3 regions of the Pseudomonas sp. L5B5 genome follow, and region 1 is predicted to be linked to each of the others. Evidence: predicted binding sites of a transcription regulator. Region 1 holds the regulator's gene; each other region holds the start of a gene.
What was found. The regulator sigma-54, encoded in region 1, starts transcription at its own class of promoters, with help from an activator protein. The targets are predictions, from matches to a motif close to ANTGGCATNNANNTTGCTNT.
Positions count from the first base shown of each region.

Region 2: LGQ10_RS23870 (pilin) is a predicted target of sigma-54. The motif match lies at 4,018-4,037, and genes of this name have one in related genera.
Region 3: glnA (glutamate--ammonia ligase) is a predicted target of sigma-54. The motif match lies at 2,367-2,386, and genes of this name have one in related genera.

Region 1 covers NZ_CP084742.1:3,143,018-3,149,170, forward strand. Annotated here, with positions in the region: gene lptC (LPS export ABC transporter periplasmic protein LptC) at 1-166, shown strand, start outside; gene lptA (lipopolysaccharide transport periplasmic protein LptA) at 153-698, shown strand; gene lptB (LPS export ABC transporter ATP-binding protein) at 698-1,423, shown strand; gene LGQ10_RS14475 (RNA polymerase factor sigma-54) at 1,605-3,098, shown strand; gene hpf (ribosome hibernation-promoting factor, HPF/YfiA family) at 3,257-3,562, shown strand; gene ptsN (PTS IIA-like nitrogen regulatory protein PtsN) at 3,575-4,039, shown strand; gene rapZ (RNase adapter RapZ) at 4,042-4,899, shown strand; gene LGQ10_RS14495 (HPr family phosphocarrier protein) at 4,916-5,188, shown strand; gene LGQ10_RS14500 (ZIP family metal transporter) at 5,217-6,110, opposite strand; gene LGQ10_RS14505 (superoxide dismutase) at 6,145-6,153, opposite strand, start outside.
Region 2 covers NZ_CP084742.1:5,206,766-5,212,918, forward strand. Annotated here, with positions in the region: gene LGQ10_RS23840 (energy-coupling factor ABC transporter permease) at 1-599, shown strand, start outside; gene LGQ10_RS23845 (hypothetical protein) at 663-878, shown strand; gene yacG (DNA gyrase inhibitor YacG) at 898-1,101, opposite strand; gene coaE (dephospho-CoA kinase) at 1,098-1,721, opposite strand; gene LGQ10_RS23860 (prepilin peptidase) at 1,718-2,590, opposite strand; gene LGQ10_RS23865 (type II secretion system F family protein) at 2,593-3,816, opposite strand; gene LGQ10_RS23870 (pilin) at 4,095-4,511, shown strand; gene LGQ10_RS23875 (BON domain-containing protein) at 4,728-5,084, shown strand; gene LGQ10_RS23880 (DUF748 domain-containing protein) at 5,286-6,153, opposite strand, start outside.
Region 3 covers NZ_CP084742.1:3,759,649-3,765,801, reverse strand. Annotated here, with positions in the region: gene LGQ10_RS17170 (DUF4124 domain-containing protein) at 1-94, opposite strand, end outside; gene LGQ10_RS17165 (chorismate mutase) at 155-709, opposite strand; gene glnA (glutamate--ammonia ligase) at 862-2,268, opposite strand; gene thiI (tRNA uracil 4-sulfurtransferase ThiI) at 2,601-4,055, shown strand; gene typA (translational GTPase TypA) at 4,195-6,015, shown strand.

The DNA.
Region 1 (6,153 bases):
CAGCCGCATGACAGTATTCCCGCAGAAGCAATATGCGCAGACCGAGCAAGCCGTTAGAATCGACGGCGCCAATGGCGTGACCACGGCCAAGGGAATGAAAGCGTATTTGAAAGACGGCAGGATGAACCTGCTATCGAACGTAAGAGGACAGTATGAGGCTCGTTAAAACCCTCCCTATTTTGCTCAGTCTGGGCGCAGCACTGGGAAGCGTGAGCGCCTGGGCTCTGCCGAACGATAGCCAACAGCCGATCCGCATCCAGGCCGATGACGCCCAGCTTGATGACAAGAACGGCGTGGCCACCTACAAGGGCGACGTGATCATCACCCAGGGTTCGATGAAGATCACTGGCAACACCGTGACGATCACCCGGGCCAAGACCGGTGAAATCGACGTGGTGACCTCGGTGGGCAACCTGGCCTACTTCGAACAACTGCAGAAGCAGACCGATCCGAAGCCGGTCCAGGCCTATGCCGTGACCATCCAGTACCATGCCCAGCAAAATCGCATCGTGCTGATCGACAAGGCCAAGGTGATCAACGACGGCAACACCACCGAAGGCGAGAAGATCGTCTACGACACCGTCAAGCAAGTGGCCAACGCCGGCCGCGCCAACGGCAGCGCGGTAACCGCGCCACGTCCGCGGATCGACATGGTCATCCAGCCGAAAAAGAAAACCGACGAGCAAAAGGCGCAGTAATGGCAACTCTCAAAGCCCAGCACCTGGCCAAGAGCTACAAGAGCCGCCAGGTCGTGCGTGATGTCAGCCTGTCCATCGACAGCGGCCAGATCGTCGGCCTGCTCGGCCCCAACGGTGCCGGCAAGACCACCTGCTTCTACATGATCGTCGGCCTGGTCCAGGCCGACCAGGGCCGGGTCCTGATCGACGACCTCGATGTCAGCCACCAGCCCATGCACGGCCGTGCTCGCGCCGGCATCGGCTACCTGCCCCAGGAAGCCTCGATCTTCCGCAAGCTGTCGGTGGCCGACAACATCATGGCCATCCTCGAGACCCGCAAGGAACTCGACAAGGCCGGCCGTCGCCAGGAGCTGGAAAGCCTGTTGCAGGAGTTCCACATCAACCACATCCGCGACAACCTCGGCATGAGCCTGTCCGGTGGCGAGCGCCGCCGCGTGGAAATCGCCCGCGCCCTGGCCACTGCCCCCAAGTTCATCCTGCTGGATGAACCTTTCGCCGGCGTGGACCCGATCTCGGTCGGCGACATCAAGCAGATCATCCACCACCTCAAGGCCAAGGGGATCGGCGTCCTGATCACCGACCACAACGTCCGCGAGACCCTGGACATCTGCGAGACCGCTTACATCGTCAACGACGGACAACTGATCGCCGAAGGCGATTCCGCGACCATCCTGGCCAACGAACTGGTCAAGGAAGTCTACCTGGGCCATGAGTTCCGCCTGTAAGGGCTGAGGTGTTGGGCCCATTGCCAGGGCGTCGGGAACGTTAAACCCTACAAATTTTATTGTTACAGCGCTCTAGGCAAACACTTCAGTTTCAGGCATATAATTTGCTTATGTTTGGCGCTTCGGCGCCCTGTAGTGGATGGCGCATGTGCGCCGGCAATTAAGGTGTTAAGCCCCTGCCATGAAACCATCGCTAGTCCTGAGAATGGGCCAGCAGCTGACGATGACACCTCAGCTGCAACAGGCCATCCGCCTGCTCCAACTGTCGACCCTGGACCTGCAACAGGAAATCCAGGAGGCTCTGGAGTCCAATCCGATGCTCGAACGCCAGGAAGAAGGCGACGACTTCGACAACAGCGACCCCCTGGCCGACAACACCGAGTCCAAACCCAACACCGAGATCCAGGAACCCTCCTACCAGGAAACCGCCCCGACGGTGGATAACCTCGAGGAAGGCGAGTGGAGCGAACGCATTCCCAACGAACTGCCGGTGGATACAGCCTGGGAAGACGTTTACCAGACCAGCGCCAGTAGCCTGCCCAGCAGCGATGACGACGAGTGGGACTTCACCACTCGCACCTCGGCTGGCGAGAGCCTGCAGAGCCACCTGCTCTGGCAACTGAACCTGGCTCCCATGTCGGATACCGACCGCCTGATCGCAGTGACCCTGATCGACTGCATCAACAACCAGGGTTACCTGGACGAGACCCTGGAAGAGGTTCTCGAAGCCTTCGACCCCGATCTGGACATTGAACTGGACGAAGTCGAAGCCGTGCTGCACCGCATCCAGCAATTCGAGCCGGCCGGCATCGGCGCCCGCAACCTGGGCGAGTGCCTGCTGCTGCAACTGCGCCAGTTGCCGCCGAGCACACCATGGCTGGCAGAGGCCCAGCGCCTGGTCAACGACTACATCGACCTGCTGGGCGGCCGCGACTACAGCCAGCTGATGCGTCGCATGAAGCTCAAGGAAGATGAACTGCGCCAGGTCATCGAACTGGTGCAGAGCCTCAACCCACGCCCAGGCTCACAGATCGAGTCCAGCGAAGCCGAATACGTAGTCCCGGACGTCATCGTGCGCAAGGACAATGAACGCTGGCTGGTGGAGCTGAACCAGGAATCCGTGCCACGCCTGCGGGTCAACGCCCAGTACGCCGGGTTCGTGCGTCGCGCCGATACCAGCGCCGACAACACCTTCATGCGAAACCAGTTGCAGGAGGCCCGCTGGTTCATCAAGAGCCTGCAGAGCCGCAATGAAACCCTGATGAAGGTCGCCACCCAGATCGTCGAGCATCAACGCGGTTTCCTCGAGTACGGCGACGAAGCGATGAAGCCCTTGGTCCTGCATGACATTGCCGAGGCAGTAGGCATGCATGAATCGACGATTTCCCGGGTGACCACGCAAAAATTCATGCATACCCCACGGGGCATATATGAACTGAAATACTTTTTCTCGAGCCACGTCAGCACCTCCGAAGGCGGTGAATGCTCGTCCACGGCGATCCGCGCAATCATCAAAAAACTGGTGGCTGCGGAAAATCAGAAAAAGCCGTTGAGTGACAGCAAGATCGCTGGTTTACTGGAGGCACAAGGCATTCAGGTAGCCCGCCGGACCGTCGCCAAGTACCGCGAATCCCTTGGGATCGCGCCTTCCAGCGAACGCAAGCGGTTGATGTAGCCGCCGGGCAGGCCAAAGCGTTTCGGAGTGTGTTTGAAATCTGCCAAGCGATGATCCGGCACGGTAGCCGGATCGATGTACAGCAGGTTTCAGGCACAGTCTAGGTGGCAGGCAAAACGGCCTGCCGCGTTATGCACTGGCAACGAAGGAGAAGCTGTATGCAAGTCAACATCAGTGGACACCAACTTGAAGTGACTGAACCTCTGCGCGTCTACATCGGCGAAAAACTCGACCGGTTGGAGCGCCATTTCGACAAGATTACCAATGTGCAGGTCACCATGGCCGTCGAGAAGCTGAAGCAGAAAATCGAGGCGACCCTGCACATCCACGGTGGGGAGGTCGTAGCCAATGCAGAACATGACGATATGTATGCCGCAATCGACCTGCTCACGGACAAGCTTGACCGCCAACTGAAAAAGCATAAGGAAAAGCAACTCCACCTTCTCCAAGGCACGGGTCGCTGATACTCCCCTCCCATGATCCGACTTGAAAGCATCCTGACCCCCGGCCGTTCCCTGGTGAACGTGCCGGGCGGCAGTAAAAAACGCGCCCTCGAACAAATTGCCAACCTGATCAGCCGTGAAGTGCCTGATCTGGAGATGCAGGATGTCTTCGAGAGCCTTATCGCCCGCGAGAAACTCGGCTCCACCGGTTTCGGCAACGGTATCGCCATTCCCCACTGCCGCCTCAAGGGCTGCGAGTCCCCCATCAGCGCGCTGATGCATCTGGACGCTCCGATCGATTTCGACGCCATCGACGGCGCTCCGGTGGACCTGCTGTTTGTCCTGCTGGTCCCGGAAGCCGCCACCGATGCGCACCTGGAACTGCTCCGGCAGATTGCCAGCATGCTCGATCGCAAGGAAGTGCGTGACCGGCTGCGCAGCGCCACCAGCAACGAAGCCTTGTACCAGGTCGTGCTGGACGAACAGAACGGTCAGTAACCATGCGCTTGATCATCGTCAGCGGCCGCTCCGGCTCAGGCAAAAGCACTGCCCTCGATGTTCTCGAGGATCACGGCTACTACTGCATCGACAACCTGCCTGCAGGGCTGCTGCCCGAACTGGCTGAACGCGCGTTGATCCACACCGAGCTGGCACAGCCACTGGTGGCGGTTTCCATCGACGCTCGTAACCTGCCCAGCCACCTCTCGCGCTTTCCGGAGCTGCTGGAAGAAGTTCGCAGCCGGCACATCCAGTGTGACGTGCTGTATCTGGACGCCGATGAAGAAACCCTGCTCAAGCGCTTCTCTGAAACCCGGCGGCGCCATCCACTGAGCAGCGCCAACCGTTCACTGGCCGAGGCCATCCACGACGAGACCCAACTGCTGGGACCGATCGTCGACTTGGCCGACCTCAAGGTCAACACCACCAATCTCAACCTGTACCAGTTGCGGGACACCATCAAGCTGCGGCTGCTGAACCAGCCAGAGCCGGGCACCGCCTTCCTGGTCGAGTCCTTCGGTTTCAAGCGTGGCATGCCGGTAGACGCCGACCTGGTGTTCGACGTGCGCTGCCTGCCAAACCCGTACTGGAAGCCCGAACTGCGTGCCCAATCCGGGCTGGACGCCCCCGTGGCCGAATACCTGGCTGCGCAACCGGATGTGGAAGAGATGTTCCAAGACATCTCCAGCTACCTGCTCAAGTGGTTGCCACGCTTTGCCGCCAGCAATCGCGCCTACGTGACCATCGCCATCGGCTGCACTGGCGGGCATCATCGCTCCGTATACCTGACCGAGCGCCTGGGCCAGGTCCTGCAAAAATCCCTGAAGAACGTCCAGGTTCGCCACCGCGACCTTAGCTGAAAGGATCTACCCCGCGATGCCAGCTCTGGAAATCGAGATCATCAACAAACTGGGCCTGCACGCCCGTGCCTCGGCCAAGTTCGTCGGCGTAGCCGGCAAGTTTCCCTGCCAGATCCGCGCCGGCAGAACCCCGGAGTCCATGGTCGACGGCAAGAGCATCATGGCCATGATGATGCTCGCCGCCGGCAAGGGCACCAAGATCCATCTCAAGACTGAAGGCGAACAGGAGCAGGAAGCGCTGGACGCACTGGCAGCGCTGATCAACAACTACTTCGACGAAGGCGAGTAAACCCACCAGGGCCAGGCCCATACGGCACTCAGGAGAGCGCCGTGTCCATCACCATCATCAGGCAGAAGCCGATACACAGGCCGAGGCTGGCAAGCTTGTCATGGCCATTGCGACGCGACTCCGGAATCACTTCATGAGTGACTACCAGCAGCATCGCCCCCGCCGCCAGGGCCAGGCCCAAGGGCAGCAGCACCTGCGCCAGGCTCACCAGCCAGGCACAGAGCAAGGCAAAGACCGGCTCCACCAGGCCTGACGCCGCACCAATCAAGAATGCCTTGACCCGCGACATCCCCGCCCCCGCCAGCACCAGAGCAATCACCAGACCTTCCGGCACATCCTGCAGGGCAATGCCCATGGCCAGGCTGTCCGCATCCGGCATGCCACCTCCGGCCGACACCCCAACTGCCATCCCTTCAGGAATGTTATGGGCAATGATGGCGAAAACGAACAGCCAGATACGCGGGGCAATTACCGGATGCTCTGGCGTGCCCACCAGCACCTCCGGGCTGCCCCTCGACACCTTGAGGTCCACCAGGAACAGGCCAAAGGCCCCAAGCATGATGCCGGCGCAGATCAGACTGCTGGAGCCCCAGGCAGACAAGCCGAGGTCCTGGGCTGCGGCGATGCCTGGGACGATCAGCGAAAACGCAGTCGCCGCCAGCATCACTCCGGCACCAAAGCCCAGCAGGGTGTCGCTCACCGCCACCGGCATCCTCCGGATCACCAGCACCGGGACCGCCCCCAGTGCCGTGCCCAGTGCGCAGATCGAGCCACCCTGCAAGGCGCGCAGCAGGCGCGGCTCCAGGTTCAGCCAGCTCAACCCTTGAGCCACCAGCAACGCCGTGCCCGCCAACAGCAACAGCGAACCGAAGGCATAACGAAACAATCGTCCGCTGCTGATCGCCAGTGTTTCAGTGCCCATAGTTGGCCTTAGATCTTGTTTTGATGGGGAGGTATCAAGCCAT
Region 2 (6,153 bases), 2.1 Mb from region 1:
CCTGGGTCGAGCTGTTCGCCGACAACCGCCGTCAGCACCTGCTGTTCGGCACGGTGTTCGCCTTGTTCCTCTTGTGGCTGGTACGGCGGGATTTCGATACCGGAGTGTCCTACCACTTCATCGGCATGACGGCGGTGACCCTCTTGCTGGACTGGCCCCTGGCGATAGTCGGTGGCCTGACCGCCCAGTTGGGACTGCTGGCGCTGGGCCGCCAGGACCTGGCCGCCCTGGGTGTCAACGGGGTGTTGCTGATCCTGTTGCCGGTAGCGGTGACCGAGGCCTGTGCCTGGTTGGTGGAGCGGGCCCAGCCACGCAACCTGTTCGTGTATATCTTCTGTTCCGGCTTTTTTGCCGCCGCGCTCTCGGCACTCTTGTGCCTGCTCTGCGGACTGGGGCTTTTGTGGTTCGACGAGCGTTTTGCGATGCCTGAATGGCTGGAAGACTTCATCGGCTATCTGTGGCTGATCATCTTTCCCGAGGCGTTCATCAACGGCATGGTGGTCAGTGCACTGGTGGTGTTCTGCCCCGAGTGGCTGGAGACTTTCAACCGTACCCGCTACCTTTCGGCACCCTGGAAAGACGAGGACCCGCGCCCTTGATCCATATCAATTGCGGGCGCCAGGTCGCGCTGCATGCTCGGCAAAAATCCCAGGAGTGCGGTCATGAGTGTTTACCAGTGGGCCCGGCAGGAAGTCTGCGACAGTCTGCAAAATGCCCAGCAGGAAGGGTTTGAGCCGGGGTTGAGCCTGCGGGCCCTGCTCAGTGCGGTGGTGCAGCAGAGCAAGGGCGTACGCACTATCGAGGACCTGGCAGATGAGTTGCAGTTCCTCGCGGAAAACCTCGACGACGATCAGGACTACAGCTTTATGCGGCCCTGATCGGCCTCGATGCGGGTACTCAGTGGGCCCGGGGCGACAGTTCTTCGGAGAACAGCTCGTCCTCGGCATCCGGGCTCACTGGAATCTTGTGCTCCTCGGCAGCCCAGGCGCCCAGGTCGATCAGCTTGCAACGATCGGAACAGAATGGCCGGTTAATGTTGGCCGGATTCCATTCCACAGGGGCGCCACAGGTTGGGCATTCGACGGTCAGGGGTTGGCTCATGACTGGCCTCCACGCAAAGTTAGATAAAAGTGATGCAGACGTTCGACTTCGCTGTGCAACCAGGCACGGTCGCGATCATTGACCAGCACATCGTCGGCATGGCGTAGCCGTTCCTCGCGACTGGCCTGGGCCTGGAGAATGGCCTGGACCTGCTGTTCGCTGACCTGGTCACGCAGCAGGGTACGCTCGATCTGCAATTGCTGGGGCGCATCGATCACCAGGATCCGCTGGGTCATCTGCGCCTGTCCCGACTCCACCAGCAACGGTGATACCAGGATTGCATAAGGCGATTGGGCACGGGCCAGGTGGCTGGCAATCTCCTCGGCGATCAGCGGGTGCAGCAGGGTCTCCAGCCAGCGCCGCTGTTGCGGGTCTTCGAAGATCAGCTGGCGTAGGGCTGCGCGGTCCAGCTGACCATCGGCTTGCAGCACGCCGTCACCGAAGTGCCGGGCGATCTGTTCCAGGGCCGGCCGTCCTGGTTCCACCACCCAGCGGGCGGCATGATCGGCATCGACCACATGGATTCCCAGGTCGATGAAGTGCTGGGCCGCGGCGCTTTTGCCGCTGCCGATCCCGCCGGTAAGGCCGAGGATCCAGGGAGTGTTAACGGAGCGAGTCATTGGAAACCGACAAACTGCAAATAGAAGTCGGTTATTTGACCACCCCAGAGCAGCGCAATCCAGCCGGCAATGGCCAGAAAGGGGCCAAAAGGGATAGGGCTCGAGACCCTAGCCTGGCGCAGGCGCAGAAGGACGCTGCCGATCAGGGCTCCAGCCAGGGACGCCAGCAGCAATGTCAGCGGCAGGATCTGCCAGCCGCCCCAGGCCCCCAGCATGGCCAGCAGCTTGAAGTCGCCATGACCCATGCCGTCCTTGCCGGTCGCCAGCTTGAACAGCCAGAACACCGACCACAAAAGCAGGTAGCCGATCACGGCCCCCCACAGGGCGTCCGCCAGGCTCGTCAGCAGGCCGAAGCTGTTGACGAGCAACCCAAGCCACAGCAGCGGCAATACCAGTACGTCCGGCAGCAACTGATGGTCGGCATCGATCAGGCTCATGGCCAGCAAGCCCCAGCTCAACAGCAACAGAAGGCCGGCCGTCCACCCGAAACCGAAATGCCAGGCAACGAACGCCGAGACCAGGCCGCAGGCCAGCTCGGTCAGGGGATAACGCATGCTGATGCGGGTTTTGCAGTGGGCGCAGCGGCCACCCAGGCACAGGTAGCTGAGCACTGGGATGTTGTGCCAGGGGCGAATCGGATGTGCGCAATGCGGACAATGGGAGTGGGGCAGCAGCAGGTTGTAGGGGGCGGCCGCAGGCTCCGGCGTCAGCCCGAGGATTTCGTGGGCCTGGGCTCGCCAGTCCCGCTCGAGCATTCGTGGCAGGCGCCAGGCCAGCACGTTGATGAAACTGCCGACGATCAGTCCCAGCACCAGGGACGCCAACACGAACGCCAGGGGATAAAGACTCAGGATTTCAGTCAAGGACATGTTCAGATCGCTGTACCGAGTTGGAAGATGGGCAGGTACATGGCCAGCACCAGGGCACCGACGATACTGCCCAGGACGACCATGATCAAAGGCTCCATGAGACTGGCCAGGCTGTCCACCAGGTTGTCCACCTCGGCCTCATAATGCACGGCGACCTTTTCCAGCAGATGATCGAGGGTTCCGGACTCTTCGCCGATGGCGGTCATCTGGATCGCCATCGCGGGAAAGACGCCGCTGGCGCGCATGGCGAAGTTCAGTTGCATGCCGCTGGCGACCTGCAGGCGGATGCGCTCCACCGCCTGACGGTGCACGTTGTTGCCACTGGCTCCCGCGGCATACTCCAGAGCCTGGATCAGTGGCACACCAGCGGCGAACGTGGTGGCCAAGGTCCGGGCCAGGCGGGCCACGGCAGCCTTGTGCAGCAAGGGGCCGGTGAGCGGCAGGCGCAACAGGCCGGCATCCAGTCCATCGCGCAGGCGCGAGGAGCGTCGAAAAGCCAGGCGTGCACCGAATCCCAGCCCCAGGCAGGTGGCCAGAAGGCCCGCGCCGTGGTCCTGGATGAAATGCGAGAGGCTGATGACCCCGCGAGTCAGCAGCGGCAGTTGTGCGTTGAAACCGGCGAACAGGCTCTGGAACTGCGGGACGACCTTGAGCAGCAGGATACTGCTGACGATGATTGCCACCGCGATCACCGCCAAGGGATAGACCATCGCCTTGTGCAGTCGGGCCTTGAGGCGCTCGCTCTTCTCCTTGTAGGTGGCGATGCGCTCGAGCAGGTTGTCCAGGGCTCCGGCCTGTTCACCCGCATCCACCAGGTTGCAGTACAGCGGGTCGAAATGGCGCGGGTGTCGGCGCAGTGCACTGGCCAGGCTGGAGCCGGCCTCGATATCGCGCTTGAGGCTGGCCAGCAATTGGCGCATCAGCGGCTGATCGAAATGTTCGGCGATGATTTCCAAGGACTGCAGCAGCGGTACGCCGGCCTGGAACAGTGTTGCCAACTGCCGGGTGAACAGGGCGATATCCCGGGGCCTGATCCGTTGTCCCAGCTGGAGCAACCTCCGGGGCTTGCGTCGAATCCGCGTCGCAATGATGCCCTGCCTGCGCAGGCGGGCCCTGGCCAACGCCGGGCTGGCAGCACTCAATTCGCCCTGCATGACCTGTCCCTGGTGATTGGTGCCTTGCCAGAGGTAAACGCTGGCTGCTGGGGCAGGAATTGGTGCCGTCATGGTTCGGTCCTTGATCCGACGGAGGGAGGTGCGCTGCTCGCCGGCGAGCCAGCGTCAGGGCATGCCTGTACCTGTCGAAGCCTAGTCTCGGGAAGCTGCCGAATAACGTCAGGAGCTGACGAAATTTGTCAGTTAATGCAACTCCTGGCACTCAGACGCTTGAGCCACCAGCCGGGGGCCCGCGTATTCATTGGGTCTTGCCCTGGCACGGAGCCTGCTCTGCCCTTGGTGGCCCTTGCGGCCGTTCTTGCAACTTTCGTTCATGCCAGGAGGCACTCATGAAAAAACAAGCAGGTTTTACCCTGATCGAATTGCTGGTGGTGGTCGCGATCATCGGCATCCTCGCCATGGTGGCGATGCCGTTGTATGCCAAGTATCAAGCGCGGGCCAAGGTCACCGCTGCGCTGGCGGAGGCCTCGGCCCTCAAGGCCGGGATGGAGGACCTGCTGGGCCAGGGCACTGATCCGACCCTGGCGCTGGCTGGAGGTACGGCGCAGACAGCCAATTGCCGGATGAGCGCGACGGGCACGGCGGCTACCGGGGAGGGCAGTATCGGCTGCATCATCCTCAACGCCCCGGGCCCCGTGCTGGACAAGAGCCTGACCCTGACCCGCTCGGCAACGGCCGGCTGGAGCTGCTCTACCACGGTGGAGGTCGACTATGCCCCCAAAGGTTGCGAGGTGCAGGGAGCATGAGCCCGGGCTCACCATCGTGAAAAAACTCGCAACTTGCACGCAGGGAAGCGGTTCATCATGCATTTTGCATGATGAAAATTTTTCCTGTTTTATTTAACTATATGATTTTATTGAATATTTTTACGGATATAAGTTTGGCACAGCACCTGCAATATCCCTGATAACCCTGCTGCCAGGACACGGCGCAGGCTTTCCAGAAAAACAGGAGTTACTCGTATGAAGAAGTTCGCTATTGCTGCTGCAACTGCTACCGCTCTGACCCTGACCATGGCCAACGCAGCCTTTGCGCAGTCCACCCAAGGCACCCAAACCCCGATGGTGGTGGCTGCCGGTGAAGTGACCAAGGCCAAAGAGGCCACCTCCGATACCTGGATCACCACCAAAGTGAAAAGCGACCTGGTAACCGAGAAAGGCATTCCTGGCACCGACATCAAGGTCGAAACCAACAAGGGCGTCGTATCGCTGTCGTCCACTGTAGCTATCACCGAAGCGCAAAAAGCCACGGCGGTAGCAATCACCAAGAAAATCAAGGGCGTGAAGGCAGTCTCCGCTGACGGCCTGAAAGCCGAGTAAGAGTCGCCTCCAGTCTGAACAGGCGCAGGATGCGGCAGGCAAGAGGCCTGCCGCTTCCTTCAAGGGTTCATGCGGAAGATCACAAGGATGTGATCATTACAGGCCCCGGCACATGTGTCGGGGCCTGTTCTATTGGGCGGGGTTTGATGGTTGCACGTGCCTAGCGCAAAGGGAGCACCGGGCGTGGGCCCGGTGTATGACTCATTCGCTGTCCAGGTGCATCGACGTGATGACGTTGCCGTTGCTTTCGGCCTGACCCAGGTTGGCATCGATGAAGTAGACCCGGTCGTCGGCCAGTTGACCTTTGTCTACCAGGAAGTCCTTGATGCTGCTGGCCCGTTCCTGGCCCAGTTGGCGCAGCAACACTTCGCTGGCCCCCCAGAACTTGATCAAGCCCTCGCGCAGTTTGGCGCTACGTTCGTCGCGGCCGAGCTCATTCCATTCTGCCGGTGGCTGCTGCTTCAGGCGGGTGCGGTAGATGCCTTCCAGCAATGGCGCCTTCTCATCATCGGGCACCTTCAGCAGTGAAGCCTGGGCCGGGACCTTGTCGCCACGGCGCTGGAGGATCTTGTAGTAGTTGTACTGGTACTCACGCTCCAGGCGCTGCTCGGCAATCAACGGGCCGTCGCTGCTCTGGGCGCTGGTGCCTTCGATCTCCAGGCGCAGGGTCGGGCGCTCCTGAAGGGCTTTAGCCAGGGTGGTCAGGGACGATTCGGACTCCTTGTTCAGTTCGCTGGAGCCGGGGGCGAAGCTCACGCTGCCGAGGTCTTGCGAACCACCGCCGGTGATCAGGCCACCGATGAACTTGAATGGTGCCTGGGCCGCACGCAGTACCAGGTTGCGCAGGGTCTGCCAGACGATCGGCATGACGCTGAACTGTGGATTGTTCAGGTCGCCGGAGATTGGCAGCTCGATGGAGATCTTGCCGTCGGTGTCCTTGAGCAGGGCGACTGCCAGGCGGATTGGCAGGTCCACGGCGTCCGGGCTGTCGACCTTTTCCCCCAGCTGCAATTGTTCGACCACCAGCTTGTTCTCGGCCTTGAGCTGGCCTTTGGTGATCATGTAGTGC
Region 3 (6,153 bases), 620 kb from region 1:
AGGTGCGATGGCCTTCGTCATCTATATAGCGATAGAGGGCTGCACTGGCCGGCAGCATGATTATCCACAACAGGCAAAAAGCCGCGACGCGCATGATCCCGATCCTCCTGGAGAGCCCCCAGCATAGGGCGCGCCGGGTACGCAGCGGGCCTGGTTAATCTTTGAACACACATAACTCGGCGGTGGCGCGGATCATCGCCAGTTGCCGGAGAGGGTCCACATCGCTGGCCTGGTTGGCCCGGGCCAGCCACTGCGGGCATCGAGGGTCGGTGCGGGAGGGGGCGAAGGCGGCGAGTTGTTGCAGCAGGCGCTCTTGCAGCTGATCGAGTTGCGTGCGGATCTGCCCGGCCAGCGTCTGGCGTGGTGTGTCCGGTGCCTGGCCTTGCAGGTGCCAGGCCGAAAGCCTGGCGTACTGCACCAGCTTGTTGGCCTCGATCTGCGCCGCGAAGAATTGCCCGACCGTAGCCTCATCCAGGCCATGGCGGATGGCCTGGGCCGTGGCGCCTGCGATCACCTGCTGCTCGCGCGGTCGGTCTTCCACGGCCTTGTGGCTGTCCCATTTGCTCAGGGCCACCTGGTCGGCAAGTGCCAGGCGTGCGCCGATGCTGCCCAGCAAGGGGGCGAGGCTGGCGGGGGCGTCATCGGCCCGGGCCAGGCTGGCGAGCAGGGCGCAGGCCAGGACAAAAAACAGGTTCAGGGACGACTTCATCTGCGGGCTCCCGGGTAGGTAAGGGGGCTGGCCATGATGCCTGCAAGCGGGCGGTGCGCCCATGAAAAATCCCCGGGCACTTTCTGGCGGGCATGAAAAAGGCCTCCCGAAGGAGGCCTCTCGATCACGCCGCTTGTGCGAGCGCTACCGGATCAGCAGCTGTAGTACAGCTCGTATTCCAGTGGGTGCACGAAGGTGCGAACCTTGATTTCTTCTTCGCTTTTCAGGGCGATGTAGGCGTCGATGAAATCGTCGCTGAACACGCCGCCCTTGGTCAGGAACGCACGGCCCTTGTCCAGCTCTTCCAGGGCTTCCTTCAGGCTGCCGCAAACCTGTGGGATCTCTTTCGCCTCTTCAGGCGGCAGGTCGTACAGGTTTTTGTCAGCGGCATCGCCAGGGTGGATCTTGTTCTGAATACCATCCAGGCCGGCCATCAGCAGTGCAGCGAAGCACAGGTACGGGTTGGCAGCCGGGTCCGGGAAGCGTGCTTCGATACGGCGGGCTTTAGGGCTCGACACGTAAGGAATGCGGATCGAAGCGGAGCGGTTGCGAGCCGAGTAGGCCAGCATTACCGGAGCTTCGAAGCCTGGAACCAGGCGCTTGTAGGAGTTGGTGGCCGGGTTGGTGAAGCCGTTCAGGGCCTTGCCGTGCTTGATGATGCCGCCGATGAAGTACAGGGCGGTGTCGGACAGGCCGGCATAACCTTCACCTGCGAAGGTGTTCTTGCCGTCTTTCCAGATCGACATGTGCACGTGCATGCCCGAGCCGTTGTCACCGTACAGTGGCTTGGGCATGAAGGTGGCGGTACGGCCGTAGGCGTCGGCCACGTTGTGCACGACGTACTTCAGGGTCTGGGTTTCGTCGGCCTTCTTCACCAGGGTGTTGAACTTGACGCCGATTTCGTTCTGGCCGGCAGTTGCCACTTCGTGGTGGTGAACTTCGACGGTCAGGCCCATTTCTTCCAGTGCGTTGCACATGGAGGTACGGATTTCGTGGTCGTGGTCGAACGGTGGAACCGGGAAGTAGCCGCCCTTGATGCCTGGACGGTGGCCCTTGTTGCCGCCTTCCACGTCCTGGTCGGACATCCACGAGCCTTGCTCGGAGTAGATCTTGAACATCGAGCCGGAGATGTCGGACTTGAACTTCACCTGGTCGAAGATGAAGAACTCAGGCTCAGGGCCTGCGAATACGGTGTCGCCGATACCGGTGGCTTTCAGGTGCTCTTCGGCGCGCTTGGCGATCGCGCGCGGGTCGCGGTCGTAGCCCTGCATGCTCGAAGGCTCGATGATGTCGCACACCAGGATCAGGGTCGGTTCTTCGGTGAACGGATCCAGTACGGCGGTTTCGTCGTCCGGCATCAGGATCATGTCGGAGGCTTCGATGCCTTTCCAGCCAGCGATGGAGGAGCCGTCGAACATCTTGCCCGCTTCGAAGAAGTCGTCATCCAGTGCATCACGAGCCGGCATGGTCACGTGATGTTGAGTGCCCTTGGTGTCTGTGAAGCGCAGATCAATCCACTTGACGTCATGATCTTTGATGAGTTGAACCGACTTCGACATAGTGTCCTCCGGGGTGGCTTCGGGCTTGATGTTGGAGTGCCCTTAGAATGTGGGTGATGCCGGCGCGAATACTCTGCCATGGCAACCTGCCTCACAAGGGAGCAAATTGCATGCCAGTGCCCTGGGATGGGTTTTGTGCGCCAAAATCAGGCTTTATGCGACCCATGGGCGCAAACGCCGGCATTTTGCGCACTGCAATGTAGCGCTTATTTGAATAAATGACCCGTTTTGGTGCACTGAAAACCTTCTGCACATTAACTGGTTAAACCTTGAGCAATTTCCGCTATAATCCGCGCCCCCCTTTTTCGGCTGGCCTAGCGCGCGCTGTTTTCATGAAACTAATCGTTAAAGTTTTCCCGGAAATCACCATCAAGAGCCGCCCGGTTCGGACGCGTTTCATCCGCCAGCTGGCCAAGAACATCCGTGCCGTGCTCCGCGACCTGGACCCGGCCGTGGTGGTCAATGGTGTATGGGACAACCTCGAGCTGGAAACCGCCGTCAGCGAGCCCAAGGCCCTGAAGGACATGACCGAGCGCCTGTGCTGCATGCCCGGCATCGCGCATTTTCTGCAGGTCGACGAGTACCCCCTGGGTGACTTCGACGATATCGTCGCCAAGTGCAAGCAGCACTTTGGCGATGCCCTCTCGGGCAAGGTTTTCGCCGTGCGCTGCAAGCGTGCCGGCAAGCATGAATTCAGTTCCATGGATGTGGAAAAGTACGTCGGCAGCCAGTTGCGCCGGCAGTGCGGTGCGGCGGGAATTTCCCTTAAAGAGCCGCAGATCGAAGTGCGAATGGAAATTCGCGACCAACGGTTGTTCGTGATCCATAGCCAGCACAACGGCATCGGTGGTTATCCGCTGGGTGCCCTGGAACAGACCCTGGTGCTGATGTCCGGTGGTTTCGACTCCACTGTGGCGGCCTACCAGATCATGCGCCGCGGCCTGATGGGGCATTTCTGCTTCTTCAACCTGGGTGGACGTGCCCATGAACTGGGCGTGATGGAAGTCGCGCACTATATTTGGAAGAAGTACGGCAGCTCCCAGCGGGTGCTGTTCGTCAGCGTGCCGTTCGAGGAAGTGCTCGGCGAGATCCTTGGCAAGGTCGACGACAGTCATATGGGCGTCATCTTGAAGCGTATGATGTTGCGTGCCGCGTCGAGCATCGCCGAACGCCTGCACATCGACGCGCTGGTGACCGGCGAGGCGATTTCCCAGGTGTCCAGCCAGACCCTGCCGAACCTGTCCGTGATCGACTGCGTGACCGACAAGCTGGTGCTGCGGCCGCTGATCGCCAGCCACAAGCAGGACATCATCGACCTGGCCAACCAGATTGGCACCGCTGACTTCGCCAAGCACATGCCGGAGTACTGCGGGGTCATCTCGGTGAACCCCAAGACCAATGCCAAGCGCCATCGCGTCGAGCATGAAGAGAAAGAATTCGACATGGCCGTGCTCGAGCGTGCTATCGAGCGGGCCAAGCTGGTGCCGATCGATCGAGTGATCGACGAGCTGGGCCAGGACCTCAAGGTCGAGGAAGTCGACGAAGCCCTGGCCGGCCAGATCGTCATCGACATCCGCCATCCGGATGCCCAGGAAGACGATCCGCTGGAACTGTCGGGGATCGAAGTGCAAGCGTTGCCGTTCTATGCGGTGAACGCTCGTTTCAAGGAACTGGATCCCAACCGCCAGTACCTGCTGTATTGCGACAAAGGCGTCATGAGTCGCCTGCATGCTCACCATCTGCTCAGCGAGGGACATGCCAATGTGCGCGTTTATAGACCGAGCTAAATGCCCGGGGCTGTTCGCCTGTGGCTTGCGTCACCGGCCCCCCGACGCCGCCGTCAAGCTGTAACGGCAAGGCCTGAATCTACTGTCCATCGCTGCCCGCATTGGTCAGCACACCGAATCCTCTGATCGAGATACACAAGTGATCGAAAATCTACGCAACATCGCCATCATCGCCCACGTTGACCATGGTAAGACCACCCTGGTAGACAAACTCCTGCGTCAATCCGGCACCCTGGAGCGCAACGAGCTCAACGACGAGCGCGTGATGGACTCCAACGACCAGGAAAAAGAGCGCGGCATTACCATCCTGGCTAAAAACACCGCCATCAACTGGAACGGCTACCACATCAACATCGTGGACACCCCGGGCCACGCCGACTTCGGCGGCGAAGTTGAACGTGTAATGTCGATGGTCGACTCCGTTCTGCTGCTGGTTGACGCTCAAGACGGCCCTATGCCGCAAACCCGTTTCGTGACCAAGAAGGCTTTCGAAGCCGGCCTGCGTCCGATCGTGGTAATCAACAAGGTCGACCGTCCGGGCGCTCGTCCTGACTGGGTTCTGGACCAGATCTTCGACCTGTTCGACAACCTCGGTGCTACCGAAGAACAGCTGGACTTCAAAGTCGTCTACGCCTCGGCCCTGAACGGCATCGCCGGCCTGGACCACACCGAGATGGCCGAAGACATGACCCCGCTGTACCAGTCGATCATCGACAACGTGCCAGCGCCAAGCGTCGACCGTGACGGTCCGTTCCAGATGCAGATCTCTGCCCTGGACTACAACAGCTTCCTGGGTGTGATCGGCGTTGGCCGTATCGCTCGTGGTCGCGTCAAGCCGAACACTCCGGTTGTCGCCATCGACACCGAAGGCAAGAAGCGCAACGGCCGTATCCTGAAGCTGATGGGTCACCACGGTCTGCACCGCGTTGACGTCGAAGAAGCCCTGGCTGGCGACATCGTCTGCATCAGCGGTTTCGACGAGCTGTTCATCTCCGACACCCTGTGCGACCCGCTGAACGTTGAAGCGATGAAGCCGCTGACCGTCGACGAGCCGACCGTTTCCATGACCTTCCAGGTCAACGACTCGCCGTTCTGCGGTAAAGAAGGCAAGTTCGTGACCTCCCGTAACATCAAGGAGCGTCTGGACAAGGAGCTGCTGTTCAACGTTGCACTGCGCGTTGAAGAAGGCGACTCGGCTGACAAGTTCAAGGTTTCCGGCCGTGGTGAGCTGCACCTGTCGGTACTGATCGAAACCATGCGTCGCGAAGGCTTCGAGATGGCTGTAGGCCGTCCTGAAGTGATCATCCGCGAAGTCAACGGTACCAAGCAGGAACCGTTCGAAAACGTCACCATCGACATCCCTGAAGATTCCCAGGGCAAGGTCATGGAAGAGATGGGCCTGCGTAAGGGCGACCTGACCAACATGGTGCCGGATGGCAAGGGCCGTGTTCGCCTGGAATACAACATCCCTGCTCGCGGCCTGATCGGTTTCCGTAACCAGTTCCTGACCCTGACCAACGGTGCTGGCATCCTGACCTCGATCTTCGACCGTTACGACACCATGAAGTCCGGCCACATGTCCGGCCGTCAGAACGGTGTCCTGGTTTCGGTTGAAACCGGCAAGGCCCTGACCTACTCCCTGGAAACCCTGCAGGCGCGCGGCAAGCTGTTCGTCGAGCACGGCCAGGAGATCTACAACGGTCAGATCGTTGGTCTGAACAGCCGTGACAACGACCTGGGCGTCAACCCTACCAAGGGCAAGAAGCTCGACAACATGCGTGCTTCGGGTAAAGACGAAACCATCGCCCTGGTTCCACCTGTTCGCTTCACCCTGGAACAGGCTCTGGAATTCATCCAGGACGATGAATTGTGCGAAGTGACTCCTAAGTCCATCCGTCTGCGCAAGAAGATCCTGGACGAAGGCGAGCGTACCCGCGCTGCCAAGAAAGCCAAGAACTGAGTCTTTAGTTCCGGCTGAATGAAAACGCCCCCGGCCTCGCGGTCGGGGGCGTTTTTTTTGATCTGTGAAAAAGCTCGGGTCCTGTAGCCGCTGCCGAGCCTGCGAGGCTGCGATCGACCGCGTAGCGGTCGTAAAACG